DNA from 4 places in the Mixta calida genome. Region 2 is predicted to be linked to each of the others. Evidence: predicted binding sites of a transcription regulator. Region 2 holds the regulator's gene; each other region holds the start of a gene.
What was found. The regulator PurR, encoded in region 2, represses purine synthesis genes. The targets are predictions, from matches to a motif close to CANGCAAACGTTTGCNTG.
Positions count from the first base shown of each region.

Region 1: a site for PurR is predicted at 2,848-2,865, ahead of purE (5-(carboxyamino)imidazole ribonucleotide mutase). Genes of this name have one in related genera too.
Region 3: a site for PurR is predicted at 3,771-3,788, ahead of C2E16_RS07625 (amino acid aminotransferase). Genes of this name have one in related genera too.
Region 4: a site for PurR is predicted at 2,895-2,912, ahead of galS (HTH-type transcriptional regulator GalS). Genes of this name have one in related genera too.

Region 1 covers NZ_CP026378.1:1,290,974-1,298,582, forward strand. Annotated here, with positions in the region: gene ybbP (putative ABC transporter permease subunit YbbP) at 1-1,108, shown strand, start outside; gene purK (5-(carboxyamino)imidazole ribonucleotide synthase) at 1,185-2,252, opposite strand; gene purE (5-(carboxyamino)imidazole ribonucleotide mutase) at 2,249-2,758, opposite strand; gene lpxH (UDP-2,3-diacylglucosamine diphosphatase) at 2,903-3,619, opposite strand; gene ppiB (peptidylprolyl isomerase B) at 3,619-4,113, opposite strand; gene cysS (cysteine--tRNA ligase) at 4,359-5,744, shown strand; gene C2E16_RS06070 (DeoR/GlpR family DNA-binding transcription regulator) at 5,950-6,708, shown strand; gene C2E16_RS06075 (oxidoreductase) at 6,701-7,609, shown strand, end outside.
Region 2 covers NZ_CP026378.1:2,098,300-2,105,908, reverse strand. Annotated here, with positions in the region: gene eptA (phosphoethanolamine transferase EptA) at 1-470, shown strand, start outside; gene C2E16_RS09980 (TetR/AcrR family transcriptional regulator) at 509-1,102, shown strand; gene gloA (lactoylglutathione lyase) at 1,225-1,632, shown strand; gene rnt (ribonuclease T) at 1,733-2,413, shown strand; gene C2E16_RS09965 (Grx4 family monothiol glutaredoxin) at 2,478-2,813, opposite strand; gene C2E16_RS09960 (C40 family peptidase) at 3,170-3,991, shown strand; gene cydH (cytochrome bd-I oxidase subunit CydH) at 4,052-4,141, opposite strand; gene purR (HTH-type transcriptional repressor PurR) at 4,426-5,451, shown strand; gene punR (DNA-binding transcriptional activator PunR) at 5,501-6,436, opposite strand; gene punC (purine nucleoside transporter PunC) at 6,548-7,609, shown strand, end outside.
Region 3 covers NZ_CP026378.1:1,619,288-1,626,896, reverse strand. Annotated here, with positions in the region: gene pncB (nicotinate phosphoribosyltransferase) at 1-592, shown strand, start outside; gene asnS (asparagine--tRNA ligase) at 788-2,188, shown strand; gene ompF (porin OmpF) at 2,489-3,664, shown strand; gene C2E16_RS07625 (amino acid aminotransferase) at 3,852-5,042, shown strand; gene C2E16_RS07620 (MBL fold metallo-hydrolase) at 5,100-5,729, opposite strand; gene C2E16_RS07615 (YcbK family protein) at 5,776-6,324, opposite strand; gene ldtD (L,D-transpeptidase) at 6,510-7,609, opposite strand, start outside.
Region 4 covers NZ_CP026378.1:2,937,637-2,945,245, forward strand. Annotated here, with positions in the region: gene mglA (galactose/methyl galactoside ABC transporter ATP-binding protein MglA) at 1-350, opposite strand, end outside; gene mglB (galactose/glucose ABC transporter substrate-binding protein MglB) at 420-1,415, opposite strand; gene galS (HTH-type transcriptional regulator GalS) at 1,742-2,782, opposite strand; gene yeiB (DUF418 domain-containing protein YeiB) at 2,939-4,093, opposite strand; partial or broken gene folE (GTP cyclohydrolase I FolE) at 4,122-4,786, opposite strand; gene C2E16_RS14025 (YbfB/YjiJ family MFS transporter) at 4,921-6,078, opposite strand; gene ptrR (putrescine utilization regulator PtrR) at 6,183-7,103, shown strand; gene C2E16_RS14035 (S-(hydroxymethyl)glutathione dehydrogenase/class III alcohol dehydrogenase) at 7,090-7,609, shown strand, end outside.

The sequences.
Region 1 (7,609 bases), 810 kb from region 2:
GCGCAGGCTGGCGTTGCGGCTGGCGGTGAATCGCCTGCTGCGTCAGCCCTGGGCGACGCTGAGCCAGCTGGCCGCCTTTTCGCTCTCCTTTATGCTGTTGGCGCTGCTGCTGGTGCTGCGCGGCGATCTGCTTGAACGCTGGCAGCAACAGTTGCCCGCCGACAGCCCCAACTATTTTCTGCTGAATATCAGCCGCGACCAGGTGGCGGACGTGCAGCGTTTTCTGGTTCAGCGCGAGATTCATCCCGGCACCTTCTATCCCATCGCCAGGGTGCGCCTGACGGAGATTAACCATCAGAAGGTCGATCCGCGTCGCGACAGCGCGCTTAACCGCGAGTTGAATCTGACCACGCTGTCGCATCGGCCTGAGCATAATCCGATCGTGGCCGGCGAGTGGCCGCCGCGCGCTGGCGAGGTCTCTATGGAAGCGGAGCTGGCCGACCGGCTCGGCGTCAGGCTCGGTGATACGCTGACCTTTACCGGCGATACCCAACAGTTCAGCGCTAAAATCAGCAGCCTGCGTAAAGTGGATTGGGAAAGCCTGCGTCCCAACTTCTTCTTTATCTTTCCGCCGGGTGCGCTGGATGAACAACCGCAGACCTGGCTTACCAGCTTCCGTCTCGACGGGCATCCTGAAACGCTGGCGCAGCTTAACCGCGCCTTTCCGACGCTCAGCCTGCTCGATATCGGCGCGATGATGCGTCAGATCGGCCAGATACTGACGCAGGTCAGCCAGGCGCTGGAAATCATGGTAGTGCTGGTGACCGGTTGCGGCATTCTGCTGCTGCTGGCGCAGATACAGGTAGGGATGCGGCAACGACGCCAGGAGCTGGTGGTCTATCGCACACTGGGCGCGGGTAAAAAGCTGCTGCGCGCGACATTATGGTGCGAGTTTGCCCTACTGGGCGTGGTGGCTGGCGGCGCGGCGGCGCTGGGGGCGGAGGCGGCGCTGTGGGGATTGCAGCGCAAAGTGTTCGATTTTCCGTGGCAGCCGGATTACCGACTCTGGATAGTGTTGCCGCTGAGCGGCGCGCTGCTGCTTTCGCTGTGCGGCGGCTGGCTGGGCATTCGACTGTTGCGTGGCAAAGCGCTGTTCCGCAGCTTCTGATAAAAACGGCCCGCATGCGCGGGCCGTTGAGGTTCAAAAACGCTGGGGCTGGCTGTCTTCATGGACAGCGCACGCCTTACCCTAAAAGGCTCTGCGCCCAGGCGATGCCGCTGGCGTACTCCGGCGGCAGCATCGGCGTCAGCGCCGTCAGCGCGGCGGCGATACGCTGGCCGTCAGGATCGCTGAGGTTCAGGTGTCCCACCTTGCGACCCGGACGCACCTCTTTCTCATACCAGTGCAGATGCACCAGCGGCTCGCTTAGCCACTGCGGATTCACATCGGTGCCGATCAGATTGATCATCACCGACGGCGTGCTGACCACCGGCGTCGGCAGCGGCAGGTCGAGAATGGCGCGTAAATGCAGCTCAAACTGGCTGACGGACGCGCCGTTTTGCGTCCAGTGGCCGCTATTGTGTACGCGCGGCGCCAGCTCGTTAATCAACAGCCCCGCGGGCGTGACAAAGCACTCCATTGCCATGACGCCGACATAGTTCAGCTCATGCAGAATGGCGCTCAGCATTTGTTCCGCCTGCTGTTGCTGCGCCTTGTCCGGCTGCGGCAGCGCCACGCTGGTGCGCAGAATGCCTTCCTGATGCAGGTTGTGCGTCAGCGGATAGAACACCGTCGCGCCGTTATGTCCGCGCGCGCCGACCAGCGACACCTCGCCGGAAAAGTTGATGCCCTGTTCAACGATGCACTCCCCGTAGCACTCGTCCGGCAGCGCGGCGGTTTCCGCTGCGCGCAGACGCCACTGGCCGCGCCCGTCATAGCCGCCGGTGCGACGCTTCACGATCGCCAGTTCGCCCAGACGGGCGAAAACCTGCGGCCACTCCTGCGCAGAGGAGAGCAACTGCCAGGGCGCGGTCGCCAGGCCCAGCCGATCAAGTAGCTGCTTTTGGGTTAACCGATCGGCAAGCAGCGGAAAAATCTCGCGGTTCACAAACGCCGGATGGCGCGCCAGCTCACGCGTCAGGGCGGTTTCCGGCCAGCGTTCGATTTCAGCGGTGATCACGCTTTGCTGAATCGGCAGCGCTTCCGGCTCGGCGTCCAGCCCCACCGGATAGACGGCGATGCCCAGCGGTTCGCCCGCCTGACGCAGCATACGGCCCAACTGACCATTTCCTAATACGCAAACTGGCTTCATGCTTCCTCCCGCGGATCGGGATTATTCAATACGTCGTCGGTCTGCGCCTGACGCCAGGCGGCAAGGCGCGTCGCCAGTTCGCCGTCATGGATCGCCAGAATCTGTGCGGCCAGCAGGGCGGCGTTGGCGGCGCCCGCTTTGCCGATCGCCAGCGTGCCCACCGGGATGCCGCGCGGCATCTGTACGATGGAGTAGAGACTGTCGACGCCGCTCAGCGCGGCGCTCTGCACCGGCACGCCCAGCACCGGCACCAGCGTTTTCGCCGCCAGCATGCCCGGCAGGTGGGCCGCGCCGCCGGCGCCTGCGATAATCACCTGATAGCCTTTTTCCGCCGCGCCTTCGGCAAAGCTGAACAGCTTATCCGGCGTGCGGTGAGCGGAAACGATTTCAACATGGAAGGGAACGGCCAGAGCGGTAAGGATCTCCGCAGCGAACTGCATTGTGGCCCAGTCACTTTTGGAACCCATGACGATGGCGATGCGGGTCGGGGCGGCGTTAAGAGACATGCGGATCTGACTCCTGTGATTATGCAAAGGTCACCGGCGTGGTTGCCACGCGGTCGGGAAGGGCACAGAGAATAGCATGTCTCTTCGGCAAGGAAAACGGTTGCGTAGCCCGATAACGGGCGCTGAAGCGGGATCTTTTCCGCTTCAGAAAGGGAAGTGAATCAGGTTAATCGCCTGCGGGGTAACTTCAATCATCGAACCGGCGCTGTGCCAGGCGCCCAGCACCAGCCGCTCTGCGGGCTGGCCGTTCGCCGTCAGCGTATGGACCGCCGGACGATGGGTATGACCGTGGATCAACCACTGAACCTGATGGCGCTGCATCGCCTCGCTGACCGCCTGCGCATTGACATCCATAATTGCCGTGGACTTCTGGCTGTTGGCGTTTTTGCTGCCGTCGCGCATACGCAGCGCGATACGCTGACGCAGCCGCAGCGGCAGGGCGAGAAACAGCCTCTGCAGCCAGCGCTGATGCACCTTGCGGCGAAAGCGCTGATAGCCTTCATCGTCGGTGCAGAGCGTGTCGCCATGCATAATCAATATCGAACGACCATAGAGATTCAGCACCTGCTCCTCAGGCAGCAGCGTCATGCCGCTGGCGCGGGCGTAGCGCTGGCCGAGCAGAAAATCGCGGTTGCCGTGAATAAACCAGACCGGCAACGGCAGCGTGCGCAGCGCCGTCGCGATCTGCTGATGAAGCGGATTGGGATCGTCATCGCCGATCCAGGCTTCAAACAGGTCGCCGAGAATATAGAGCGCGTCGGCGGTTTGCGCTTCGCGCTGCAAAAAACGCAGAAAACCGGCAGTAATTGCCGGTTCTTTCTGGCACAGATGCAAATCTGCGATAAACAGCGTGCGTGACATTACTCGCTAACGATGACTTTCTGAATGATCACGTCTTCTTTTGGCACATCCTGATGCATGCCGCTGCGGCCGGTGGAAACGGCTTTGATCTTGTCGACCACGTCCATGCCTTCCACCACTTCAGCGAACACGCAGTAACCCCAGCCCTGCAGGCTTTCGTCACGGAAGTTGAGGAAGTCGTTGTCTGCAACGTTGATGAAGAACTGCGCGGTGGCGGAATGCGGAGCGGAAGTACGCGCCATCGCCAGCGTGCCGCGGGTATTTTTCAGACCGTTGTTAGCTTCGTTGCGGATTTCCGCTTTGGTCGCTTTCTGCTTCATGCCCGGCTCAAAGCCGCCGCCCTGAATCATAAAGCCATTGATCACACGGTGGAAAATGGTGTTGTCGTAGAAACCTTCACGGCAATAATCCAGGAAGTTCTGCACGGTCGCAGGCGCTTTGTCATCAAACGTTTTGATCACGATATCACCATGATTGGTCTGGAAAGTAACCATAATCTCGTCCTGTAAAGGTTGGAGTTCTTAAGATACTGCGCCCGCCTGCGCGGGCCAGTTTTAACAGACGCTTCTTATAACATAATTTCCGGGGCGGCGTCAGTAAGCGCAAAGGGGCTTTACAGGGACTCCCGGTGCGCTTTTGCCGCCGCGCGCCTGTGTCCTTTCTTGCATTGCGTAGCGCTTACGTGAAAAATAGACCCTCTTAGTTTCGTTTATCCGCACACGCTTATACGGAAAGTTCAATGCTGAAAATTTTTAATACCCTGACGCGCCAAAAAGAGGAATTTAAACCGATCCATGCCGGTGAAGTGGGCATGTACGTGTGCGGTATTACCGTTTATGACCTGAGCCATATCGGTCACGGCCGAACCTTCGTTGCCTTCGATATCGTGGCGCGTTACCTGCGTTACTGCGGCTATCAGCTGAAATATGTGCGCAATATCACCGATATTGACGACAAAATCATCAAGCGCGCCAATGAGAATAATGAAACGGTGGAAGCGCTGACCAACCGCATGATCGCCGAGATGCACGCCGACTTCAGCGCGCTGAATATTCTGCCGCCCGATCTGGAGCCGCGCGCTACCCGTCACATCAGCGAAATCATCGAGCTGGTGGAAAAACTGATCGCCCGTGGACACGCTTACGTGGCGAGCAACGGCGACGTGATGTTCGCCGTCGACAGCGATCCTGAATATGGCTGCCTCTCGCGCCAGGATCTGGAACAGTTGCAGGCGGGCGCGCGCGTGGAAGTCGCCGACGTCAAGCGTAACCCGATGGACTTCGTGCTGTGGAAAATGTCGAAGGCGGATGAGCCAAGCTGGCCTTCGCCGTGGGGCGCCGGGCGACCGGGCTGGCATATCGAATGTTCCGCCATGAACTGCAAGCAGCTGGGCGAGCATTTTGATATTCACGGCGGCGGCTCCGATCTGATGTTCCCGCATCACGAAAATGAGATTGCGCAGTCCACCTGCGCCCATGACGGCCCTTACGTCAACTACTGGATGCATTCCGGCATGGTGATGGTCGATCGCGAGAAGATGTCCAAATCGCTGGGCAACTTCTTCACCATCCGCGACGTGTTGCAGCATTTTGACGCTGAAACGGTGCGCTACTTCCTGATGTCCGGCCACTATCGCAGTCAGCTTAACTACGGCGAAGAGAATCTGAAACAGGCGCGCGCCGCGCTGGAGCGTCTCTATACCGCGCTGCGCCATACCGACGCCAGCGCCGAACCGGCAGGCGGCGAGGCGTTTGTTGCACGCTTCCGCGAGGCGATGGATGATGACTTCAACACCCCGGAAGCTTACTCCGTGCTGTTCGATCTGGCGCGTGAAGTGAACCGTCTGAAGGCGGAAGATAAGGCCGCGGCGGACGGGCTGGCGGCGCGTCTGCGCGAACTGGCCGGCGTGTTGGGTCTGTTGGCGCAGGACCCGGAGCAATTTCTGCAAGGCGGTGCGGCGCAGGATAACGACGAAGTAGCCGAGATCGAAGCGCTGATTAAAATGCGCAACGACGCGCGCAAGGCGAAAGACTGGGCGCAGGCGGATGTCGCGCGCGACAAGCTGAACGCGTTAGGCATCGTGCTGGAAGATGGCCCACAGGGCACCACCTGGCGCCGTAAGTAATATTCTCCCTCAGGGCTGGCGTTGACCAGCCCTTTTTCTGCGTCCGGTCGTTTTCTGCGGATGATTTTCCGCCTGCCGCCACTCCCGGCGTGCTTTTGCGACTACTCTCTCTAATGCCTGACCCTCCATCAAAAAGATCCTTTTGATCCCTCTTTTGCTGTTATTTGCCGTTTTTTGCAGTATATTGCTGCAAAGGAGGATCGCTATGCATAAAGTTGCGCGTCAAAAAGCGCTGTTAGGGCTGTTAAGCGAGCAGGGACAGCTGGGCGTGGCGGAGCTGGCCCGCACGCTGCGGGTATCGGTCGACACTGTACGCCGCGATCTTAACGATCTGCAACGCCAGGGGCTGGCGCAGAAAAACCACGGCGGCGCAATTGCGCTGGATGTGCCCGCGATGTCGCGCAATGCGCGCAGCGGCGTGCTTAACGCAACCAAGCAGCGGCTGGGCAGGGCGGTGGCCCAGCAGATCCCGCCAGGCAGCACGCTGATGCTGGACGCCGGCAGCACCGTTTTGGCGGTGGCCGCCGCGCTTACGGTTCCTGCGCGAGTGATCACCGCATCACTCGATATCGCCTGGGCGCTGAGCGGTCGGGCGGATATTGAACTGATTTTGCTGGGCGGGCAGTGGGATAACAGTCAGCGCCTGTTTGCTGGCGCCGCCACGCTGGCGGCGCTGCAACGCTATCGCGCCGATATCGCCATTTTCGGCGCCTGCGCGGTCGACGCCAGGCTGGGCATTAGCGCCAGCCAGGAAGCCGATGCCGAAATTAAACGCGCCATGCTGGCGTTCAGCGCCCAACGCTGGCTGGTCGTCGATCATTTAAAACTGGACCGCTGCCAGCCGCATCGGGTAGCGGATTTAGCGGATATGCAACGTCTGTTTATCGATCGTCCCTGGAATGCGCTGCCCGCTATGCCATCCACCGACGTTTCAGTTATCGCCGAAGGAGAACAACATGAGTGACAACGCAATGATCAACGTGGCGCTGATTGGCTACGGCTTCGCCGGAAAGACCTTTCACGCACCGCTGCTTTCCGCCACGGCGGGACTGAACCTCTACGCTATCGTTTCCAGCGACGCCGCCAAAGTGCAGGCTGATTTTCCCGGTATGCGAGTGATCGCCGATGCGCAGCAGGCGATCGCCGATCCGAATATCGATCTGGTGGTGATCGCGTCGCCCAACACCACGCATGCGCCGCTGGCCAGAGAGGCGCTGGAGGCGGGCAAACATGTGGTGGTGGATAAGCCTTTTACGCTGAATATGCAGGAAGCGCGCGAGCTGATCGCATTGGCCGAAGAGAAAGGACAGCTGCTGTCGGTATTTCACAATCGCCGCTGGGACAGCGACTATCTCGGCGTGCGCCAGGCGATAGAGCAGGGGCTGGTGGGCAGGGTCGTGCAGTTTGAATCTCATATCGACCGTTTTCGTCCGCAGGTACGCGTACGCTGGCGCGAGCAGAACGTGCCGGGCAGCGGCCTGTGGTTCGATTTAGGCCCGCATCTGATCGACCAGGCGTTACAGCTGTTTGGCCTGCCGGAAAGCGTGCAGGGCAATATCGCCACGCTGCGTGAACAGGCGGAGGTGAACGACTGGGCGCATGTTGTGCTGAACTATCCTGAGCATCGCGTTATCCTCCATTGCAGCATGCTGGTTGCCGGCGGCGTATCGCGCTTTAGCGTGCATGGCGATAAAGGCAGCCTGATAAAAGCGCATGCCGACCGCCAGGAGAGTCAGCTACTGGCGGGGGTGACGCCCGGCAGCGCAGGCTGGGGCGCGGACGACGACGCGATGGTGCTCTACAGCGGAGAAGAAGCGCCGCGCCAGCTACCGACGCCAGCGGGCGATCAGCGTCAGTACTATATA
Region 2 (7,609 bases):
ATCGGCGCTATCCGCCGGCGATGCGTCAGTTTACGCCGACCTGCGACAGCAACCAGATTCAGGATTGCGATCATCAGGCGCTGGTCAACACCTATGATAATACGCTGCTCTATACCGATTCGATGGTGAGCGACACGATTGATCTGCTGAAACGCTATAGCGATCGCTTTAACGTAGCGCTGATCTATCTCTCCGATCACGGCGAATCGCTGGGCGAGCGCGGCATGTATCTGCACGGCGCGCCCTGGCTGTTTGCGCCGAGCCAGCAGACGCATATACCGTTCCTGATGTGGCTTTCACCCGATTACGCTCACACCTTCGGCGTTAACGAGAGCTGTATGCGCCAGCGCGCGCAGCAGGATGAGGTGTCGCAGGATAACGTGTTCCATACTCTGCTGGGCATGATGAATATCCAGACCTCGGTCTATAAGCCAGGCCTTGACCTGTTGAAACGCTGCCAGGCGCATTAGGGTTGCATTAGACCAACTGGTCTATTACCCTGAGGGACATGAATAAAACGACACGACATGATACCCGCGAACAGCTGCTCGCCACCGGCGAGCAGCTTTGTTTACAGCGCGGCTTTACCGGCATGGGCCTGAGCGAGCTGTTAAGTCAGGCGGGCGTGCCGAAAGGATCGTTTTATCACTATTTTCGTTCGAAGGAAGCCTTTGGCGTGGCGATGCTGGAGCGTTACTTCAGTAGCGTAAGCCACGCGATGCAGAGCTGGTTTGATGATCGGCCGTCGGCGCCGCGCCAGAAGCTACTGGACTATTACCAGCAGGCGGAGCAGCGCTTTCGCGCGACGGGCCATATCGAAAACTGTCTGGCCGTAAAAATCTCTGCGGAAGTCTGCGATCTCTCAGAGGAGATGAGACTAACGCTGGCGCATGGCGCCGCCGCGCAGATAGCGATTCTAACGAGCACGCTGCGCCAGGCCGCTGCGCAGGGCGAGCTTCAGCCAGGCTGGACGCCGGAGGTAATGGCTCAAACGCTCTACTCGCTCTGGCTGGGCGCCAGCTTGCAAAGCAAAATCCGTCGCGACGGCAGCGCGTTAACCCAGGCGCTACAGGCAATTTTGCAGCTGTTGGCGGCGCGTTAAATAAAAACGCCCATTTCAAGTCGACTGGTCTACTCAACCTGGCGGCAGTGCCGTTGCAAATCGGCGGCTATACTAAGCTTTTTTGACCGTCATCGGATGATGACACCCTTTTGGAGAATATTATGCGCTTACTTCACACTATGCTGCGCGTTGGCGATATGCAGCGCTCCCTCGATTTTTATACGCGTGTTCTCGGCATGCGTCTGCTGCGTGAAAGCGAAAACCAGGAGTACAAATACAGCCTGGCGTTTGTAGGTTATACCGACGAAAGCGAAGGCGCGGTCATCGAACTGACCTACAACTGGGGCGTGGATAAGTACGACCTCGGCAACGCTTACGGCCATATCGCGCTGGGCGTGGACGATGTTGCGGCGACCTGCGAAAAAATTCGCCAGGCGGGCGGCAACGTGACGCGTGAAGCGGGCCCTGTAAAAGGCGGCACCACCGTTATCGCTTTCGTGGAAGACCCGGACGGCTACAAAATCGAGCTGATTGAAAACAAGCAGGCCGGACAAGGCCTCGGCCACTAAGTTTCAGGGCGCCTGCGGGCGCCCTTCTTTTTTGCGCTGCTGCAAGCGGCGACGAAATTTGCCATAATGCGCGCTGCATTTTTTCGCCAATGAGATCCTGATGTCTGAACCGAAACAACTGAACGCCTTATCCGACCGCTTTCGCGGCTTTTATCCGGTGGTGATTGATGTGGAAACCGCCGGGTTCAATGCGAAGACCGATGCGCTGCTGGAAATCGCCGCCGTCACGTTGAAAATGGATGAAGAAGGCTGGCTGCAGCTTGACCAGACCCTGCATTTTCACGTCGAGCCTTTCGAAGGCGCGGTTCTGCAACCGGAGGCGCTGGCGTTCAACGGCATCGATCCCCATAATCCCCTGCGCGGCGCCGTCAGCGAATATGACGCGCTGCATGAAATTTTTAAGCAGGTGCGCAAAGGGCTGAAGGATCGCGGCTGCAATCGCGCCATTATGGTGGCGCATAATGCCAACTTCGATCACAGCTTTATGATGGCCGCCGCCGAACGCGCTGGTCTGAAGCGTAACCCGTTTCACCCCTTCGCCACTTTCGACACCGCGGCGCTTAGCGGCCTGGTCGTCGGCCAGACGGTGCTGGCGAAAGCCTGTAAAGCGGCCGGCATCGCCTTTGACGCCAGTCAGGCGCACTCTGCGCTTTACGATACCGAGCGCACCGCAGAACTTTTTTGCGAGCTGGTGAACCGCTGGAAACGTTTAGGCGGCTGGCCGCCGCTGCCGGTAGAAGATGAGGAGCCGGTCGAAGAAGCGCTGAAGCTGGAGGAGTAGCCGCCGCACGCCAGTAAAAAAGGGCGCCGATGCGCCCTTTTATTTTTTAGCAGCTGGCTAAAACTTATTCCGCCGCTTTATATTTTTCCGCCGTCTCTTTGATCAGCGTTTGCAGCTCGCCGCGCTGGAACATTTCGACAACGATATCGCAGCCGCCGACCAGTTCGCCATCCACCCACAACTGCGGGAAGGTCGGCCAGTTGGCATATTTAGGCAGTTCAGCGCGGATATCCGGGTTTTGCAGGATATCCACATAGGCGAAGCGCTCGCCGCAGGCAGAGAGAGCCTGAACCGTCTGAGCAGAAAAACCACAGCTTGGCAGCTTCGGCGAGCCTTTCATGTACAGCAGGATCGGGTTTTCTGCGATCTGGCGCTGAATTTTTTCAACAGTACTCATAATTGCCTTCCTTAAATAGCTTGCTTCGTGTCTATTGATTGTAGCGACTGTAGCGGGTCACTGAAAACGACATTTTCTGTAGGGATAAATGATTTAGCGCATTATGCCAAATGCTGCTGATAAAATAACGTCCGCTTCTTCATCATTACGCCCGGCGATTAATAAATAGTAATAATTCTGTCGAGATAAGCGCCTGTTTCGGTTTATTTTTACATCTTTATGCAATTAAAGGCCATTCAATTGCAAAAGGCTTTATCTTTTCGGAAAAAGTTAGATTAGAATCGGCCTTCAGGGGTCTGCCTTATGGCAGAAATAGGATCAACTTCGCGCCGTTATCGCGCTATTACTGTAACCACACTATGCGTTTATTGATTACGCTTTTTATGCTGGCTTTTGCTCAGCTGTTCTTTAACGTTGCGCAGGCCTCTCCGCAGGCGCCGGTTAAGGCCAGTCAGCATAAGATTGATAAGAAAAGCGCCCGTGAAGATGAACGGCGCAAGCGTCGCCCCTTAAAAACCACCAGTAAAAAAACGCGTACGGCGACGGCGGAAAAAAGCAAAGTCAAAAAGAAAGGCAAAACGGCAACCGTCGCGGTATCCCCAGCGTTAACCACGAAAAAAGGCCGCTCACCGGTTAAAACGGCAAAAGAGAACAGCGCAAAGAAAAAAAGTATGGCCAGGACGGCGAAGGCGCGCTATGGCCATCAGCGCGGCGATAAAAAGCAGACCAAGGCCCGTGGCCCGCTCGAAATGAGTAAGGCGCACCGCGAGCGTTATCAGAAAGCGCGTGAAACGGCGATGAACAAGCTGATGGGTCAGCTGGGCAAACCTTACCTGTGGGGCGGCACCTCGCCTCACACCGGCTTCGACTGCAGCGGTCTGGTCTGGTACGCCTATAAGGATGTGGTGAAATTTAAAATTCCCCGCACCGCCAATGAGATGTATCACTTGCGTGACGCCGCGCCGGTCAACCGTCAGTCGCTGGAAAAAGGCGATCTGGTCTTTTTCCGCATTAATAACCGCGGCGCCGCCGATCACGTTGGCGTTTATCTTGGCAACGGTCGTTTTATTCAGTCGCCGCGCACCGGTAAAGATATTCAAATCAGCCAGCTCAGCGATGATTACTGGGAGCGCCATTATGTCGGCGCGCGTCGCGTAATGACGCCAAAAACCATCCGCTAAGCGCGTTGCGCAACAAAAAAGCCTGTCTTGCGACAGGCTTTTTTTATACGCATCATCCGATCAATGCATGACAGCGGTTAAGCTGAAAGCGATGATCATCAGCAATGCTGCGACAGTGGTGCTTAACGACAGCTTTAAATCGGTGCTCACCCGGCCTCTCCTTTAACCACACAAACAATAACGGTATAGATTTTCCCATACTCACCGGTAAAAATCTCGTTTTCTTTGCGTCAGCTTGATAGAATCCCCGCCTTGCGTTGCGCAACACCGGCAAACCGTCGCTGTTGGCCCTTTTTTAAAGACGTCCCGCCTGCCAGACGTATCTCAGCCAGCACAATGACAATGGATAAGCACGCTGAAGCAGGCCGCGAGGACGCAAACGTTTAACATTAGCCTTATCAAACCCTTATGATAAGCGCAGGAGTATCTTTTTAATGGCAACAATCAAAGATGTCGCGAAGCGTGCCGGCGTGTCTACGACGACGGTGTCACACGTCATCAATAAAACCCGCTTTGTCGCGGAAGAGACGCGCGAGGCGGTGTGGGCGGCCATCAAAGAACTACACTATTCGCCCAGCGCGGTCGCGCGCAGCCTGAAGGTGAACCACACCAAGTCGATCGGCCTGCTGGCGACCTCCAGCGAAGCGCCCTATTTTGCGGAAATCATCGAAGCGGTGGAAACGCGCTGCTTCGCCCGCGGCTATACCCTGATTCTGGGCAACGCCCATAACGATCTGCAAAAGCAGCAGGCATATCTGTCGATGATGGCGCAAAAGCGCGTCGACGGTCTGCTGGTAATGTGTTCTGAATATCCTGAAGCGCTGCTGAAGATGCTTGAGGAGAACCGCAATATCCCGATGGTGGTGATGGACTGGGGCGAGTCGCGCGGCGACTTTACCGATACCGTGCTGGATAACGCTTTTGAAGGCGGCTACATCGCAGGCCGCTATCTGATTGAACGCGGCCATCGCGATATCGGCGTGATTCCCGGACAGATGGAGCGCAACACCGGCGGCGGCCGTCTTGCCGGCTTTATGAAGGCGCTGAACGAGGCGAATATACCGGTGCGCGAAGAGTGGATCGTGCAGGGCGATTTCGAGCCGGAGTCGGGCTACCGCGCCATGCAGCAGATCCTGGCGCAGAAGCAACGCCCTACCGCCGTCTTCTGCGGCGGCGACATTATGGCGATGGGCGCTATTTGTGCGGCGGATGAGATGGGCCTGCGCGTGCCGCAGGATATTTCGGTGATCGGTTATGATAACGTGCGCAACGCGCGCTATTTTACGCCAGCGCTGACAACCGTTCATCAGCCGAAAGAGCAACTAGGCGAAACCGCCTTCGATATGCTGCTGGATCGCATTATCAATAAGCGCGAAGAATCGCAAACGATTGAGGTGCATCCGACGCTTATTGAACGCCGCTCGGTGGCTGACGGCCCGTTCCGCGACTATCGTCGTTAATGCTTTACGTCATCGCGGCTTATCCCTGCCGCGACCTTTGCCTTGCCGCTCAGGATAATGCGCTATCCTGAGTGCTCTCTTCCTCACGCAGCCACTCCCGATTCAGCGTCTCCGTATCGCCCAGATAATCCAGCAGCCAGCTCAGCGCCGGCGAACCGCTCTGTTCCGACCAGCTGACGCAGCAGTGGCTGTCGGGAAAAGGCACCGGCAGCGGCAACTCCGTCAGTTCCTGCGTCGCCAGCAGCGGCGCGGCGAAATGGCCGGGCACCATGCCAACGCAGAGACCGGCGCGCAGGCAGTCGAAAGCGCTCTCCCAGTCAGGCACCACCAGCCGTCGCTGATTATCCAGTGTCCAGGTGGTGCGGCGCGGCAGCGCGCGCGAGGTATCCTCCAGCACCAGTGAAGGCCAGGGACGGATATCATCATCCTGCAGGCCGCCGGTCGCTGCGGCCAGCGGATGGCTGGCGTTAACCACGCAGCGCCAGTTGAGCGCGCCCATATCACGGAAGGCGAAGCGGCCGCCGACGGGGATAGCCTGCGTCGCGCCGATTGCCACATCGACACGCCCGTCCGCCAGCGCGTCCCAGACGCCGTTAAACACCTCCGGGGTGATTAACAGTTCCATATCGGGAAAATGGCGATAAAAATCGAGCACCAGCTGACGCGTGCGCTGCGGTTTTACAATGCGATCGACGGCGATGCTCAGCTGGCCGCGCCAGCCGTTCGCCACCTGCTGACACTGCCGACGCGTGGCGAGCATTTTTTTGATAACAGCGCGGCCTTCACGAATAAAAAGCTCGCCCGCCTCGGTTAATACCACATCGCGATGACGACGTTCAAACAGCGGCACCGCCAGCCAGGACTCCAGCTGGCGCACGGTATAGCTGATGGCGGAAGGCACGCGATGCAGCTCCGCGGCGGCAGCGGAAAAGCTGCCGGTGCGGGCGACGGCGTCGACCACTTCAAGGGCATGTTCTGACCACATTTTTTGCCTGCAAAAATTTTGAAATCAACCGGCAAATTTTAGCGTTTCACATTCAGAAAAACATCCTTTACCCTCGCGCCGTCTGTTCACCTGCTAATTAATGAGAAAGAGATGTCTGGTTCAAAAGGATTTATGCTTTATCTGGCGCTGCTCAGTACGCTGGGTTTTCTCGCCACTGATATGTATCTGCCGGCGTTCACCGCCATGCAGGAAAGCTTCCACACCTCCGCAGGCGTCATCAGCGCCAGCCTGACGGTATTTCTTGGCGGCTTCGCCTGCGCGCAGCTGATATGGGGCCCCCTTTCCGACCGCTTCGGCCGTAAGCCGGTCCTGCTGTTCGGCCTGGCGCTGTTTGCCCTCGGCTGTGCGGGCATGCTGTGGGCGAATGAGACCTGGCAGATGTTGACCTTGCGCTTTATCCAGGCGGTGGGCGTCTGTTCCGCCACGGTAAGCTGGCAGGCGCTGGTGGTCGATCGCTATCGCGGCGCGCAGGCTAACCGCGTGTTCGCCACCATTATGCCGCTGGTCGCGCTTTCTCCGGCGCTGGCGCCGTTGCTGGGCGCCTGGGTGCTGAGCCACTTTTCATGGCGGGCTATTTTCCTGACGCTGCTGCTGGTGACCCTGCCACTACTGTTCGCTACAGCCAGGCTGAAAAAAGCGCCGGCGGCGGCCGCGCACGATTCGCGTCCGCGCGCCGGCTTTTTCACCATGCTGACCTCGCGCGTCTACGGCGGCAACGTACTGATCTATGCCGCCTGCTCCGCCAGCTTTTTCGCCTGGCTGACCGGCTCACCCTTTATCCTGCACGATCTCGGTTTAAGTCCGGCGGATATTGGCCTGAGCTATATGCCGCAAACCGTCGCTTTTCTGGCGGGCGGATTCGGCTGTCGCACCGCGTTGCAGCGTCGCAGCGGCAGGACGCTGTTGCCTGCGCTGCTGATCTTCTATGCAATCAGCGTCGTGTCGCTGTTTATGGTGGCGATGAGCGGAAAAGCGACGCTGTGGGGCCTGCTGGCGCCGTTCTGCGGCATGGCGCTGGCCAACGGCGCCATTTACCCTATTGTGGTGGCGAACGCGCTGCTGCCGTTCCCGCAGGATACCGGCAAGGCCGCCGCGCTGCAGAACTGCCTGCAACTGGGCCTCTGCTTTTTCGCCAGCCTGGCCGTTTCCGGC
Region 3 (7,609 bases), 480 kb from region 2:
CGACATCGCCCGTCGGCTCGACATTACGCCGGTCGGCACTCAGGCGCACGAATGGTTCCAGGCGCATCAGCAGATCAGTCCGGTGCTGGCCAACAGCCAGCGGGCGGCGTTGCAGGCCTGGCTGGATGAATATGACGATAAGCTCGGCATCGCGCTAACGGACTGCATTACGATGGACGCCTTTCTGCGCGATTTCGGTCCCGGCTTCGCCAACCGCTATCAGGGGCTGCGTCATGACTCAGGCGATCCGGTGGAATGGGGCGAGAAAGCGCTGGCGCATTATGAGAAGCTGGCTATCGATCCGCACAGTAAAACGCTGGTCTTTTCCGACAACCTCGATTTCAACAAGGCGATCGATCTCTATCGTCACTTCGGCCAGCGCACCAATGTCGTCTTTGGCATCGGCACACGTCTGACCTGCGATATTCCGCAGGTGAAGCCGCTGAATATCGTGATTAAGCTGGTGGAGTGCAACGGCAAACCGGTAGCGAAACTCTCCGACAGTCCGGGCAAAACCATCTGTCAGGATAAAGCCTTTGTCCGCGCCCTGCGCAAAGCGTTTGATTTGCCGCTGGTGAAAAAAGCCAGCTGACCCGACGCGTCAGCACGTTTTTTCCGCGTGCTGACGCTCTTCCCCGCCGCGCCTTCTGATTAATCGACGAAATAAACAGAAAACTTTCCGCCAGCGATGAATTCTGCTTGTGTCCTGCCGGACGGCAAGTAACATAGATTAGCCCTAATTTCGGGGTTAACCCGTTTATTTTCGAACTAATAAAGAGAGAACTTTATGAGCGTAGTGCCTGTAGCGGACGTACTGCTCGGCCAGGTTGCGGTTGGCAGCGATGTCACCGTGCGCGGTTGGGTACGTACCCGAAGAGATTCAAAAGCCGGTATTTCCTTTGTCGCCGTGTATGACGGCTCCTGCTTTAATCCCGTTCAGGCTGTCGTCAATAATTCTCTGCCTAATTACCAGAGCGAAGTGCTGCGTTTAACGACCGGTTGTTCCGTCATCGTTACGGGCAAAGTGGTTGAATCTCCGGGCCAGGGACAGAGTTTTGAGATTCAGGCGACTGCAATTGAGGTGGTGGGCTGGGTAGATGATCCCGACACCTATCCGATGGCGGCGAAACGTCACAGCATCGAATACCTGCGTGAAGTAGCGCACCTGCGTCCGCGCACTAACCTGATCGGCGCTGTGGCACGCGTGCGTCATACGCTGGCGCAGGCGCTGCACCGCTTTTTCCATGAGAATGGATATTTCTGGGTTTCCACGCCGCTGATCACCGCTTCCGATACCGAAGGCGCCGGCGAAATGTTCCGCGTCTCTACGCTGGATCTGGAAAACCTGCCGCGTGACGCGCAGGGCAAGGTCGACTTTAACGAAGACTTCTTCGGCAAAGAGGCGTTCCTGACCGTATCCGGTCAGCTGAACGGCGAAACCTACGCCTGCGCGCTGTCAAAAATTTATACCTTTGGCCCAACGTTCCGCGCCGAAAACTCCAATACCAGCCGCCACCTGGCGGAGTTCTGGATGTTGGAGCCGGAAATCGCCTTCGCCTCGCTGGATGACGCCGCCGATCTGGCGGAAGCGATGTTGAAGTATGTCTTTAAAGCGGTGCTGGACGAGCGCGCCGATGATATGGCGTTCTTCGCCGAGCGCGTAGACAAAGAAGCGGTCAGCCGCCTGGAAAAATTTGTTACCGCCGATTTCGCCCGCGTGGATTACACCGACGCTATCGACATTCTGCTCGCCAGCGGTCAGGCATTCGAAAACGCGGTTGAATGGGGCATTGACCTCTCTTCCGAGCATGAGCGCTACCTGGCGGAAAAACATTTCAAAGCGCCGGTGGTAGTGAAAAACTATCCGAAAGACATTAAGGCTTTTTATATGCGCCTTAACGACGACGGTAAAACTGTGGCGGCGATGGATGTGCTGGCGCCGGGTATCGGGGAGATTATCGGCGGTTCGCAGCGTGAAGAGCGTCTCGACGTGCTGGATCAGCGTCTCAATGAAATGGGCCTGAACAAAGAAGATTACTGGTGGTATCGCGACCTGCGTCGCTACGGCACCGTTCCTCACTCCGGTTTCGGTTTAGGTTTCGAACGTTTAATCGCCTATGTCACTGGCGTACAAAATGTAAGAGATGTTATCCCGTTCCCACGAACGCCGCGCAACGCCAGTTTCTAAAATCTGACATTAAATATAAGAAATTCATATATATAAGAAGGCTGACTCTGTCAGCCTTTTTTTATTTTTGTAAATTTTGAGATATCTCACAAAGTTCCCCAATTTTTACATTTTGTAATACATATTTTCCTATTGAAACTACTATTAGGGTTTAGTAGCATTTTCGGAGTAGAATTACCTGCCGGTGAATGGAAAGATGCCAGCAGACACAGGAAGACACCAAACTCTCATCAAGCATTTGTAAATAATTCTTGACGGCAGTGGCAGGTGTCCAAATAACTCCAATGAGGGTAATAAAAAATGATGAAGCGCAACATTCTGGCAGTGGTTATTCCTGCTCTGTTAGCTGCCAGTGCAGCAAATGCAGCGGAAATCTATAATAAAAACGGCAATAAGCTGGATCTGTATGGTAAAGCTGTCGGTCTGCACTACTTCTCTGATTACGCTGGCGACGACGGTGATAACACTTACGTTCGTTTCGGCTTCAAAGGCGAAACCCAGATCAACGATCAGTTGACCGGCTACGGCCAGTGGGAATACAACATCCAGGCTAATAACTCTGAAGGCGGCAGTGACGCTCAGAATGGCAACAAAACCCGTCTGGGCTTTGCCGGTCTGAAATTCGGCGACTTCGGTTCAATCGATTATGGCCGTAACTACGGCGTAGTATATGACGCGCTGGGCTGGACCGATATGCTGCCGGAATTCGGCGGCGACTCTGCTTATTCCGACAACTTCATGAACGGTCGTAGCACCGGTCTGCTGACCTACCGTAACACCAACTTCTTTGGCCTGGTGGATGGCTGGAATTTTGCCGTTCAGTATCAGGGCAAAAACGAACGTAACGACGATCCGCGTCGTGCGAATGGCGACGGCTGGGGCGTGTCCACCAGCTACGAAACGCCAATTGGCGTAGGCTTCGCCGCTGGTTATAGCAGCAGCGACCGTACTGATGTACAGGCTGCTGGCGCACGCACTGTCTATTCTGGTGAAAACGTAACCAGTACCACCGACGTTACTGGCGAAGGCGCGGGTAAACGAGCTGAGTCTTGGGCTACTGCCATTAAATATGACGCCAACAACCTGTATCTGGCGGCTATGTATGGTGAAACCCGTAACGCAACGCCTGTCAGCGTTTCTCGCTCTGGCACTTTTGTTGCCAACAACGGTGTAACTTACGAAAATGCCACCACGTCCGGCTTCGTAAATAAAGCACAGAACTTTGAGATTGTTGCTCAGTACCAGTTCGACTTTGGCCTGCGTCCGTCTATCGCCTACGTTCAGTCTAAAGGCAAAGACATTGAAGGCGTCGGCGATGCGGATCTGATTAAATATGTTGATGTGGGCGCGACCTACTACTTCAACAAAAATATGTCTACCTACGTTGACTACCGTATCAACCAGCTGGATGATAACAACCCGCTGGGTCTGAATACCGACGACACCGTAGCACTGGGCCTGGTTTACCAGTTCTAAGAGGCGATGGATGCAGAGCGAATACTCTGCGCCAAAGCGAAAAACGGGGCCTCTGGCCCCGTTTTTGTTTCCTTATTTTCAGCTTTATATTTCCCGCGTTCTTTTTCTCGCAAACGGTTGGCATTTAAACATTCTGGCGTTAACCTGAAGCCTCATTCGCTTTTCTTGAAGCTTACGGACCTCTCATATGTTTGAAAATATTAGTGCTGCACCCGCCGACCCTATTCTTGGCTTAGCCGATCTTTTCCGCGCCGACGATCGCCCAAATAAAATAAATCTTGGCATCGGCGTTTATAAAGATGAAACCGGCCAGACGCCGGTATTAACCAGCGTCAAAAAAGCTGAGCAGTATCTGCTGGAAAACGAAACCACTAAAAATTATCTCAGCATTGATGGCCTGGCCGATTTCGCCCGCTGTACTCAGGCGCTGCTGTTCGGCCAGAATAGCGCGATTATCAGCGGCAAACGCGCCCGCACGGCGCAGACGCCTGGCGGCACCGGTGCGCTGCGTGTCGCGGCTGATTTCCTGGCGACGCAAACCGAAGCGAAACGCGTCTGGATCAGCAATCCAAGCTGGCCCAACCATAAAAACGTCTTCAGCTCCGCAGGACTCGAAGTTTGCGAATATAACTATTATGACGCCGAGACTCATCAGCTCGACTTTGACGCTATGCTGGCCAGCCTGCGCGGCGCTAAAGCAGGCGACGTAGTGCTGTTCCACGGCTGCTGCCACAACCCAACCGGCATTGATCCGACATCTGAACAGTGGGCGCAGCTGGCGGAGCTGTCCAAAGCGAGCGGCTGGCTGCCGCTGTTCGACTTCGCCTATCAGGGCTTTGCACGCGGTCTGGAAGAGGATGCGGAAGGCCTGCGTATCTTTGCCGCCAGCCACAGCGAACTGCTCGTCGCCAGCTCCTATTCCAAAAACTTTGGCCTCTACAATGAGCGTGTAGGCGCCCTGACGCTGGTTGCCGCCGATCAAAGCGTTGCAGATACCGCGTTCAGTCAGGTGAAATACACCATCCGCGCGAACTACTCTAACCCGCCGGCGCATGGCGCGGCCGTTGTCGCCACTATTCTTGGCAACGATACGCTGCGCGCTATCTGGGAGCAGGAGTTGACCGATATGCGTCAGCGTATTCATCGTATGCGTCAGCTGTTTGTGAATACATTGCAGGAGAAAGGCGCGAATCGCGACTTCAGCTTTATCATTCGCCAGAACGGCATGTTCTCATTTAGCGGCCTGAACAAAGATCAGGTTGTTCGCCTGCGCGAAGAGTTTGGCGTTTATGCGGTAAATTCTGGACGTGTTAACGTGGCGGGTATGACGCCGGATAATATGGCGGCGCTGTGCGAAGCGATCGTGGCTGTGCTTTAAGTTTTATACAATGTAAAAAATGGGCCTCTGCTGGCCCATTTTTCTTTTCTGCGGTTATCAGTTCAGGAAAGGATTACTGATGCGTTCACGGCCCAGCGTCGATATTGGCCCGTGACCAGGAATAAAAGTAATATTATCGCCAAGCGGCAACAGTTTATTTTTAATCGAGTCTATTAGCGTCTGATGATCTCCCTGCGGGAAATCGGTGCGCCCTACGCCGCCGCTAAAAATAACGTCGCCGGAAATCAGTAAACGGCCCGCGCGATGAAAAAAGACGATGTGTCCGGGCGTATGGCCGGGACAATGTAAAACGTCCAGCGTCGCCTGCCCTACCTGTACCTTATCCCCTTCTTCCAGCCAACGATCGGGCGTCAGGGGCGCGCATTCCGCCAGCCCAAACATTTGGCTCTGTACCGGCAGCGCCTCCAGCCAGAAAGCATCCTGCTTCTGCGGCCCAATAATCGATACGTTATAGTGCGCGGCCAGTTCTGCCGCCGCGCCAACGTGGTCGAGATGGCCATGGGTAAGCAGCACCGCTTTTACCGTCACATTCTGCGCTGTTACCTGCTGCTTAATCAGCTGCGCATCGCCGCCAGGATCCACCAGCGCCGCCTCGCGCGTTTCACTACACCAGATTAATGAATAGTTCTGCGCGAACGCCGTTACGGGAATAATGTGATAATCCATAATGCTCCATTATCCGCAGCCAGCAGCGCCGCGGAATTTCTCTCAGTTACCAGTGCCTAACCGGCCCGGTATCAATATGCACAAAGTTGCTGCGGGGGTAATATCCTACACCACCCGCGCGCATTTTCAGCGCCGCTTTACGCACATTGCTCAGAGAAATGCCTTCGATATGAAAATCCATCGCCTGCCCAAGCGTATGGTAACTGTGTTTAGCTACGCCACTGCCTTTTTCACGCAGCATATTATTGGTGGAAAGCGAGCGATAGCCCGAAATAAGCTGAACCGGTTTGCGGGTTTCCAGCATCGCCTGTAAGCGGTAGAGCTGATCGAACAATTTCGGGTCGATACTTTTAATTTTATTTGCCCGATAGTCACGGAAAAAATGGTTTAACCGTGCCAGCTCATCTTTATCGTAACTTTTGCCGTTAAAAAATTCCGTTTTCAGCGTTTCGCCAGTATGAAGGTTGTTAAGCGTCAGAATGCGGGGGCGAGAAGTCGAAACTGAGGCAAGAGCTGAGCCAGGAAGCAGCGCAAGCCCTGCTGCCGCACCACCAAAAACCAGCAGCTTACGACGTTGAGAATCAATAGTAGCCATAAAATGCGTTTACCTACAAAAAGAAAGCGAAGCGTGCAAAAAGTACACAAGCCCGCACCATAACCGCCACTTTTATTAACGTCAAGGTACCAGGGACAGGAATGTGAAGATAAAAGGAGAAGGGATTAAGAAACCGGCTGCCTGAGCAGGCAGGCGAGCCGGAGAAAAGAATAAAAAATCAACGACTAAAGTAACAGCTGGCCTGCCTGGGCGAGAATGCGGGTGCCCGACTGAGCCGTAGTATCATAATTGTAAATATCTGTTCGGAACTGTGTCTCGCCATCATCAGTAACCCAGGCAGTCAAATAAAACAGATTAACCGGGATGCGATGACGAATAGGCACATAGCGCGTATCGCCCTGCTTCAGGCTGCTGGAAATACGCGCGTCGTTCCAGCCTGCGTCCTGCAACAGCAGATTGGCCAATTCAGACGCTTTATTCACCCGCACGCAGCCTGAACTTAACGCACGAATATCCTTCTGAAACAGACCGTGATTGGGCGTGTCATGCAGATAGATGGCATCAGAACTGGGCATATTAAACTTGAAGCGGCCGAGCGAGTTAGTCGCGCCCGGCGCCTGACGCAGCCGGTACGGGAAATTTGACGCCGACACCATACTCCAGTCAATCATGCTGGGGTCGATAACTTCTGCATCATTGCTCCAGCCCGACAGCAGCGTATAGCCATGTTTGTAGAGATAGCTGGGATCGCGCTTAACCTTAGGAATAATATCCTGACGCACCAGCGTCGTAGGCACATTCCACGGCGGATTCAGCACCACGTTATTCAACGCGCTGCGCATCAACGGCGTTTTACGATCGGGACGCCCGACGATAACGCGCGAAGAGAGGATCTTATTGCCGTCGGCATAGTAGACCAGCGAATAGTTGGGAATATTCACCATGATGCCGTTACGCATATCATCCGGCAGCAGACGCAGCCGCTGGATGTTCAACGCCAGCAGTGCGGCGCGCAGCTGCGGCGACACATTCAGCCACTCACGCGTGCGCGGACCGACAGAGCCATCAGGGTCCAGCCCCTGCCAGCGCTGAAAACGTTTTACCGCTTCGGTCAGCTCAGAGCTGTAAACATTATCGCTGTTCGCTACCGGCTGCGACGCCGCGACATTGCCGGGATTTTCCGGCGTCGCGGCAGGCAGGTCGGCAACATTTGCCGCCGATGGGCTGACGACCGCCGTCTGGCTGTGATGATTTAGCGCGCGCGCGTCAGCGGGCGCTGCATCATCGCTGGGCGCTGGCGTATCGCTATGCGTAAGCATACCGG
Region 4 (7,609 bases), 840 kb from region 2:
TTTTTCGGATAACGTCCCAGCCACATGTTATCCATGACCGAACGTTGCAGCACCAGGTTTAATTCCTGATGTACCATTGATACGCCATTTTCCAGCGCTTCTTTCGCGCTGGTGAAATTAATCTCTTTCCCCTGAAACAGAATTGTTCCGCTATCTTTGCTGTAAATACCAAACAGGCATTTCAGCAGCGTCGATTTACCCGCGCCATTCTCCCCCATAAGCGCGTGAACGGAATGCGGCCGGACTTTCAGATTCACATTATCCAAAGCCTTCACGCCAGGAAATGACTTACTGACATTAGTCATCTCCAGCAAGAATTCATGCTGCTGTGTTGTGTTTTCACTGGCCATAATTTACCTGGCTGAAAATTGTCTGCGTCTGGCGAATAAGGGCGCGGTAAGTGCCGCGCCCAATAGGGTTTATTTACTGAACTGAGAAAGGTTCTCTTTATCTACCGCGACGTAAGGAATACGTACGATTTTATTTTCCAGTTTGAAGTTGGTGCCGTCAGCGGCCGGTTTGCCGTCGGCCAGGTTTTTCGCCAGGTCGAAGGTGGCTTTCGCCTGGTTAGCGCCGTCATTCAGCACGGTGCCCGCCATTGCGCCCGATTTTACCATCGCCAGCGCTTCCGGCAGCGCATCGACGCCGAATACCGGAATAGCCGTTTTGTTGTGCGCCTTCAGCGCTTCTACCGCGCCCATCGCCATCGCGTCGTTGTTAGCGATCACCACTTCGATCTTGTTGGCGTTCGGGCCGGAGAGCCAGGCGTCAACCTTATCTTTCGCCTGCGCGGTGTCCCACATCGCGGTATCCATCGCCAGCTGCTGCGTTTTGATGCCGTCTTTGTTCAGGGTGTCGATAACATATTTGGTGCGCGCTTCAGCATCGGGATGGCCCGGTTCGCCTTTCAGCAGCACGAACTGAATCTGGCCATCTTTATTCAGATCCCACGCTGGCGTCGCTTTCCAGTGTTTCTCAATCAGCTGACCCTGAATCACGCCGGACTCTTTGGAGTCGGTGCCGACGTAGTAGGCTTTGTCATAGCTGGCCAGCACTTTCGCGTTTGGCTCTTTGTTGAAGAACACTACCGGCACGTCATTGCTGCGCGCTTTGTCGATCACCACGCCCGCCGCAGCCGGGTCCACCAAATTGATCGCCAGGGCTTTAACCCCTTTCGCCAGCAGCACGTCGATCTGATCGTTCTGCTTGGACTGGTCATTCTGCGAGTCATTCATCAGCAGCTGCACGCCGCCGGCGGCCTGCGCGTCTTTTTCAATATCCTTACGCACCATCGACATAAAGTTATCGTCATACTTGTAGATGGTGACGCCAATACGGGTATCTGCTGCGTGCGCCGTTGCGCCAAACATCATGCTGGCAACCAGGGCTGTGAGGGTGAAAACCTTCTTATTCATAGTATCTCCGGTTTTTGCAGGGTCGTTCTACGTCCGGTCCCTTCACCCTGTCGGGTAAAGAAAAGCGGACATTCAGTGAAAAAATCGGTTCAGGCGGGTCGCTATCGAAAGGTTACCCAAAGCCGATGGATTGCTGACACAAAACCTGACTTCCTTAATCGGTAACGCTTCCTGGAAAGTAATGACAAAATATTGCACGGCGCGCGTGAGGTGGTTTCAACCCAGTCATATCGACCGTTACATTATGTTTCAGCGCCGTTAAGACGCTGCTATCTTAGTGAGCTGGATGTTAATTAACTGTGAATTTACTCACAGATTGAAAACGGTTACATGGAGGAATCGGTTGAAATAGTGACCGGTGCCACATTTTGCCGCGCGGCGACGGAGTGACGGCGCACCAGCGTCGGCATAAAGCAGTGCTGCGCGGAAACATCCAGCTCGCCCGCCGCCCCTTTCAGCGCCAGCTCGGTGGCCAGTTTCGCCATTGAAACAATAGGATAGCGCACCGTGGTCAGCTGCGGGTCGGTGTAACGTGACATCGGAATATCATCAAAGCCGATCACGGAGAAATGCTGCGGCACCAGAATGCCGTTATCCTTCAGCGCCGTCAGCGCGCCGGCGGCCATGCTGTCGTTATAGGTGAAAATGGCGCTCAACTGTAGGTTGCGTCCCAGCAGCTCCACCATCGCCGCCTCGCCGCCTTGCATATCGGGCTCGCCGCTGCCGATCCAGACCTCAGGCGGTTCTATCCCCTGCTCGTTCAGCGCCTGCAGCCAGCCAGCGCGGCGCTGCTCCTCATCTTCAATAGGATGGCTGGAGCCGAGATAGCCGATGCGCGTATGCCCCTGCTGCAACAGCATGCGCGTCGCCATCGTCGCGCCGGTGATATTGTCCAGACCGACGCAGCGATGCGCGTAGCCTGGCAGAATGCGGTTGACCAACACCATGCCGGGCACCTGATCCATAAAGCTGGCGAGTTCAGCGTCGGACAGGGATTTGGAATGGACCACCAGCGCGTTGCAGCGCTGCCGGATCAGCACTTCGATCGCATGCCGCTCTTTTTCTTCCTGATGCCAGGAGTTGCTGATCAGCACATGCTTCTGCACCCGCTGCGCCACGGTATCGACCGCCTTCACCAGCGCGCCGAAAAAGGGATCGGAGACATCCATCACCACCACGCCGATAGTGTCGCTGACCTGCGTCGCCAGCGCCTGCGCGTTGGCGTTAGGGCGATAGCCCAGCGCTCCTACCGCCAACAGCACTGCATCGCGGGTATCGGCCGTCACGGCGTTGCTGTTGTTCAGCACGCGGGAAACCGTCGCGACGGAGACGCCTGCCTGCCGTGCGACATCGCGAATGGTAATCATGATGAATGACCTGAAAGAGAAGAGATAAATTGCATGCTTCACCTGCCGCCTGGAGTTGCTGGCGGCTATTCTGGCAGGCAAGAGCACGCGGCTACGTGAATCAGGTCACACTCATGAAAACGGTTACATACAATTTTTTAACATTTGTGATGGCGGTCATTGTCCGCGTCGCACGGGCGCCTGCGCCGCGAAAGCGGTCAGCCTGCGCCACAGCCACTCCAGCGGCCCCTGGCGGAAACGGCGCAGCCAGAGCGTCGACAGCAGCAGGTTCGCCAGCCAGACCAGCGGCACCAGCAACAGCAGATGAACACGATCAAAATGCAGGAACAGGCCGAAGCGATAGAACAGCGTCGTACAGATCAGGGATTGCAGCAGATAGTTGGTGAGCGCCATGCGTCCGACGCAGCAAACGGCGTGCGTGATTTTCAGGCGGCCCAGCTGCGGCCAGAAACCGAAGCAGAGCGCAGCGTAGCCGAGGCTGGTCAGGGGCGCGGCCAGATCGCGCGGCGCCTGCAGGTAAAAGGCCGACCAGTGAAACGCCCAGTCGAGATGCCACTGCAACAGCGTCCCTGGCAGCTGAATCAGCCAGCCCAGCGGCAGCAAAATCATCGCCGTGCGCCGGTAGTGGCGACGGCTGAAAGCGCCCTGCAGCCAGCCGTTGCGCATCAGCGCCCCGCCCATCAGCATCAGCCCGGCCAGCTGCCAGCCATACTGCGCGCCTAACGCCAGCAGCATCGATGAAAGATGATCGAGACGGTTTTCAATCGCCAGCGTGCCGCCGCTCAGCTTCCAGAAGGTTTCATACTGAATGTCCGCCGCGCCGGGCAACCAGGAGCGCGACGGCGCCGGGTCGGAGATCAGGCCGAACAGCAGCAGCACGCCGACGCCGACCAGGTAGAGCATGACGCCAGTATTGAACAGCGAACGGGTCGAGGGCACGTCGCGGATCATGCGCCAGGCGATCAGTCCGATAATTCCGTAGGCCAGCAGAATGTCCCCTTCCCACAGAAAGATGGCGTGCAGAAAACCGATGATCACCAGCCAGCTCAGGCGCGCCTGCAACCAGCGCTTGCCGCGCGGCAGCAGCATTTGCAGACCGGCGCCGAACAGCAGCGCAAACAGCGTGAGGAATTTGCTTTGCGCCAGCAGATCGAGCAGCGCCCAGCTCAGCGCGTCGCTGAACGAGGGGACGCCGTTCCAGGCGGGATTAAGGTAGGCGGCGGAAGGCAGGCCGAAGCCGCTGATATTCAGCAGCAGGATACCGAGAATGGCGAGACCACGAATAAAATCCAGCGTGATATTTCGTTGCATGCCGGTTCCTGCCGCGTTTCAAAGGGAATTAATTATGACGCACCGCGCGCAAAAATTCCTGACGCGTGTTCTGGCTCGACTTGAACAGGCCGCCCAGCGAGGTGGTGGTGGTGGCGCTGTTGGCGTCGCGAATGCCGCGCGCCTTCACGCAGTAGTGCACGGCGTCGATAGAGACCGCCACGTTGTTGGTGCCGAGCAGCGTTTGCAGCGCAATCAGCACCTGCTGCGTCAGACGCTCCTGCACCTGCGGGCGCTGAGCGAAGAACTGCACGATACGATTGATTTTCGACAGGCCGATCACCTTATCTTTCGGGATATAAGCAACGGTCGCCTTGCCGTCGATAATCACGAAGTGGTGTTCGCAGGTGCTGGTCAGCGTAATGTCGCGCACCGTCACCATCTCATCCACCTTCATCTTGTTATCGATCAGGGTGATTTTCGGGAAATTAGCGTAGTCCAGACCGGAGAAGATCTCATTCACATACATTTTGGCGATGCGGTGAGGGGTTCCATCAGGCTGTCATCGTCTAAATCGAGATTGAGCAGCTGCATAATTTCGGTCATATGACCGGCAATCAGCGTCTTACGCGTTTCGTCATCCATTTCACGTACGGGGGCACGCAACGGGGTTTCCAGTCCACGCGCAACCAACGCATCGTGAACCAGAGCGGCTTCATGACTTAACGTCGCCATGTGATGTTTCTCCAGCAGGTGTGACAGCCGACGATCGCGCCAGCGTCGTCGTCGGGATAATAATCAGAGCGCGTATTCTGAAGCACTCCGGGTCGTTTATCCAGTGAATCCCTTTAATCGGCCCTGAAATCCCTTCATGCGGCGCGGCGCCAGACCAGCGCGCCAGCCAGCAGCAGCGCCGCGCCCGCCACGAACAGCGCCGGCTCCAGCCGGTGCCATAACAGGCTGGAAAGCCAGGAGAGCAGCGGCCCTGCCAGCTGGCCGACGGCGTAGCCGGTGGTCAGCAGCCCCGCCAGATAGCGCATATGCTGCGGCGCCAGTTCGCGGCCATACTGCAACGTCAGTTGCACCACGCAGAGAAAGCCGCCGCCGGTCAGCAGCGCGCCCGCCGCCAGTCCGCCGAGGCCGGGCAGCAGGCCGCCGATAAATACGCCGATCGCCTGCGCCCACAGCGCCACCGCCAGCCGCAGATGGGCGGCGGCCCAGCGGCGGGTGAGAATGCCCAGCGCGATGCCGATCACCGCCGCGCCGCCGAAAACCGGCCAGACGAACTGCGCGAACAGGCTGTGCGGGAAACGCGTCGCCGCCAGCTGGGAAAGAAAGGTGGCGGGCAGAATATAGCCGAACCCGGCGAGGCTGTAGCTCAGCACCAGACGCTTCAGATTGCCGTCCAGCACCAGCGGCGCGGGCGCGGTTTCCGGCCGATGCAGCTCCCCGCGGCGCGGCAGATTCACCGCAATCGGCGCAATGAGTAACAGCGCCAGCGCGCCATAGGCGAGCCAGGCGGTCGCCGCCGTGACCTGCCAGCCGTTCAGCAGCACCGCCAGCAGGCCGCTGAGGAAAATGCCGATGCCCGGACCGGCGAAAACCGCCGCCGACAGCCCCGGCCTGCCGAGCTGCTGTAAACGCTCGTTGCTCCATGCCGCTACCAGCACCATCGCGCAGCCGCTGGCCCAGCCGATAATGAAACGCGCCGCGCCGTGCAGCCAGGCGTCGTTCAGCCACGCCGACAGCAACGTCAGCACCACCGCCCCCCAAACCCCGGCGTGCAGCCGCCGTTCCACATGACGGCGCGCGCGCATCGCGTCAAACGATCCGCACAGGTAGCCAAGATAGTTGAGCGCCGCTACCAGGCTGGCGCTGGAGAGCGTCAGCTGGCCATCGGCAATCATCAGCGGTACCTGCGGCGTAAAGGCGAAGCGCCCGATACCCATCGCCACCACCAGCGACAGCAGCGCGCTTAACGCAATACGCCCTGCTCCTACGGTCCGTTTCGCCTCTGTTTTCCGCATTGTGACATCATCTTTTTTGTTTAACCGTTGCGTCTATCATGCACGAGGTTTACACTCACGAAAAGTGAATGATTCTGATAAAGTTAATTACGGTAAGAGAACAGATGGATTTAGTCCAGTTACGTATGTTCTGTTCGGTGGCGGAAACCGGTTCGGTGGCGCGCGCCGCAGAGCAATTGCATCGGGTCCCTTCTAACCTGACCACGCGCCTGCGCCAGCTGGAGCAGGAGATCGGGGTGGATCTGTTTATTCGTGAAAAACAACGTCTGCGATTGTCGCCGATGGGCCATAATTTCCTTTGTTACGCGCAACGCATTCTGGCGCTGAGCGAAGAGGCGCTAAGCATGGCGCGCGCCGGCGAGCCGGGCGGCAACTTCGCGCTCGGCTCGATGGAAAGCACCGCCGCCACGCGCCTGCCGAATCTGCTGGCCGCCTATCATCAGCGCTATCCGACGGTGGCGCTGTCGCTGATCACCGGCACTTCCGGCGAGATTATCGATCGGGTGCGCGAGGGCACGCTGGCGGCGGCGCTGGTCGACGGGCCGGCTAACTATGACGAGCTGAACGGCTGCATCGCTTTTCGCGAGCGGATGACGCTGATCTCCAGCGTCGATCATACGCCGATCCGCAGCGCTGCCGACGCCAGCGGCGATACGGTTTTCGCCTTTCGCACCAGCTGCTCCTATCGCCTGTTGCTGGAAGAGTGGTACCGCGACAGCGGCGTACAGCCGCACAACGTGATGGAGATTCAGTCCTATCACGCAATGATGGCCTGCGTCGCAAGCGGCGCCGGCGTGGCGTTGATCCCGGAATCGGTGCTGGCGCAGATGCCGGCGCGCGAGCGGGTGCAGGCGCACCGGCTGCCGGACAGATTCCGCGATACCGCCACCTGGCTTATCTGGCGGCGAGATGCGTTTACCCCCAATGTGGAAGCGCTGAAATATTTAATAATTGAACAGTTTGACGACAACCCCATTAACGATGAGTTGATGCATCCTCAGGAGTGTATAAATGGAAATGATTAAGACCCGCGCCGCCGTAGCCTGGGCCCCAGGCGAGCCGCTGAAGATTGAAGAAGTGGATCTGATGCCGCCGCAACAAGGCGAAGTGCTGGTGCGCATCGTAGCGACCGGCGTCTGCCACACCGACGCTTATACCCTGTCAGGCAAAGATCCAGAAGGGGTATTCCCGGCGATCCTCGGCCATGAAGGCGGCGGCATTGTGGAAGCGATCGGCGAAGGCGTTACCAGCGTCGCAGTCGGCGACCACGTGATTCCGCTCTACACCCCGGAGTGCGGCAAATGTAAATTCTGTCTCTCCGGCAAAACCAACCTCTGCCAGGCGATCCGCGCCACCCAGGGCAAAGGCCTGATGCCGGACGGCACCACCCGTTTCTTTAAAGACGGCAAACCGATCTTCCACTATATGGGCACCTCCACCTTCTCCGAATACACCGTAGTGCCGGAGATTTCGCTGGCGAAAATCAGCAAAGAAGCGCCGCTGGAAGAAGTCTGTCTGCTGGGCTGCGGCG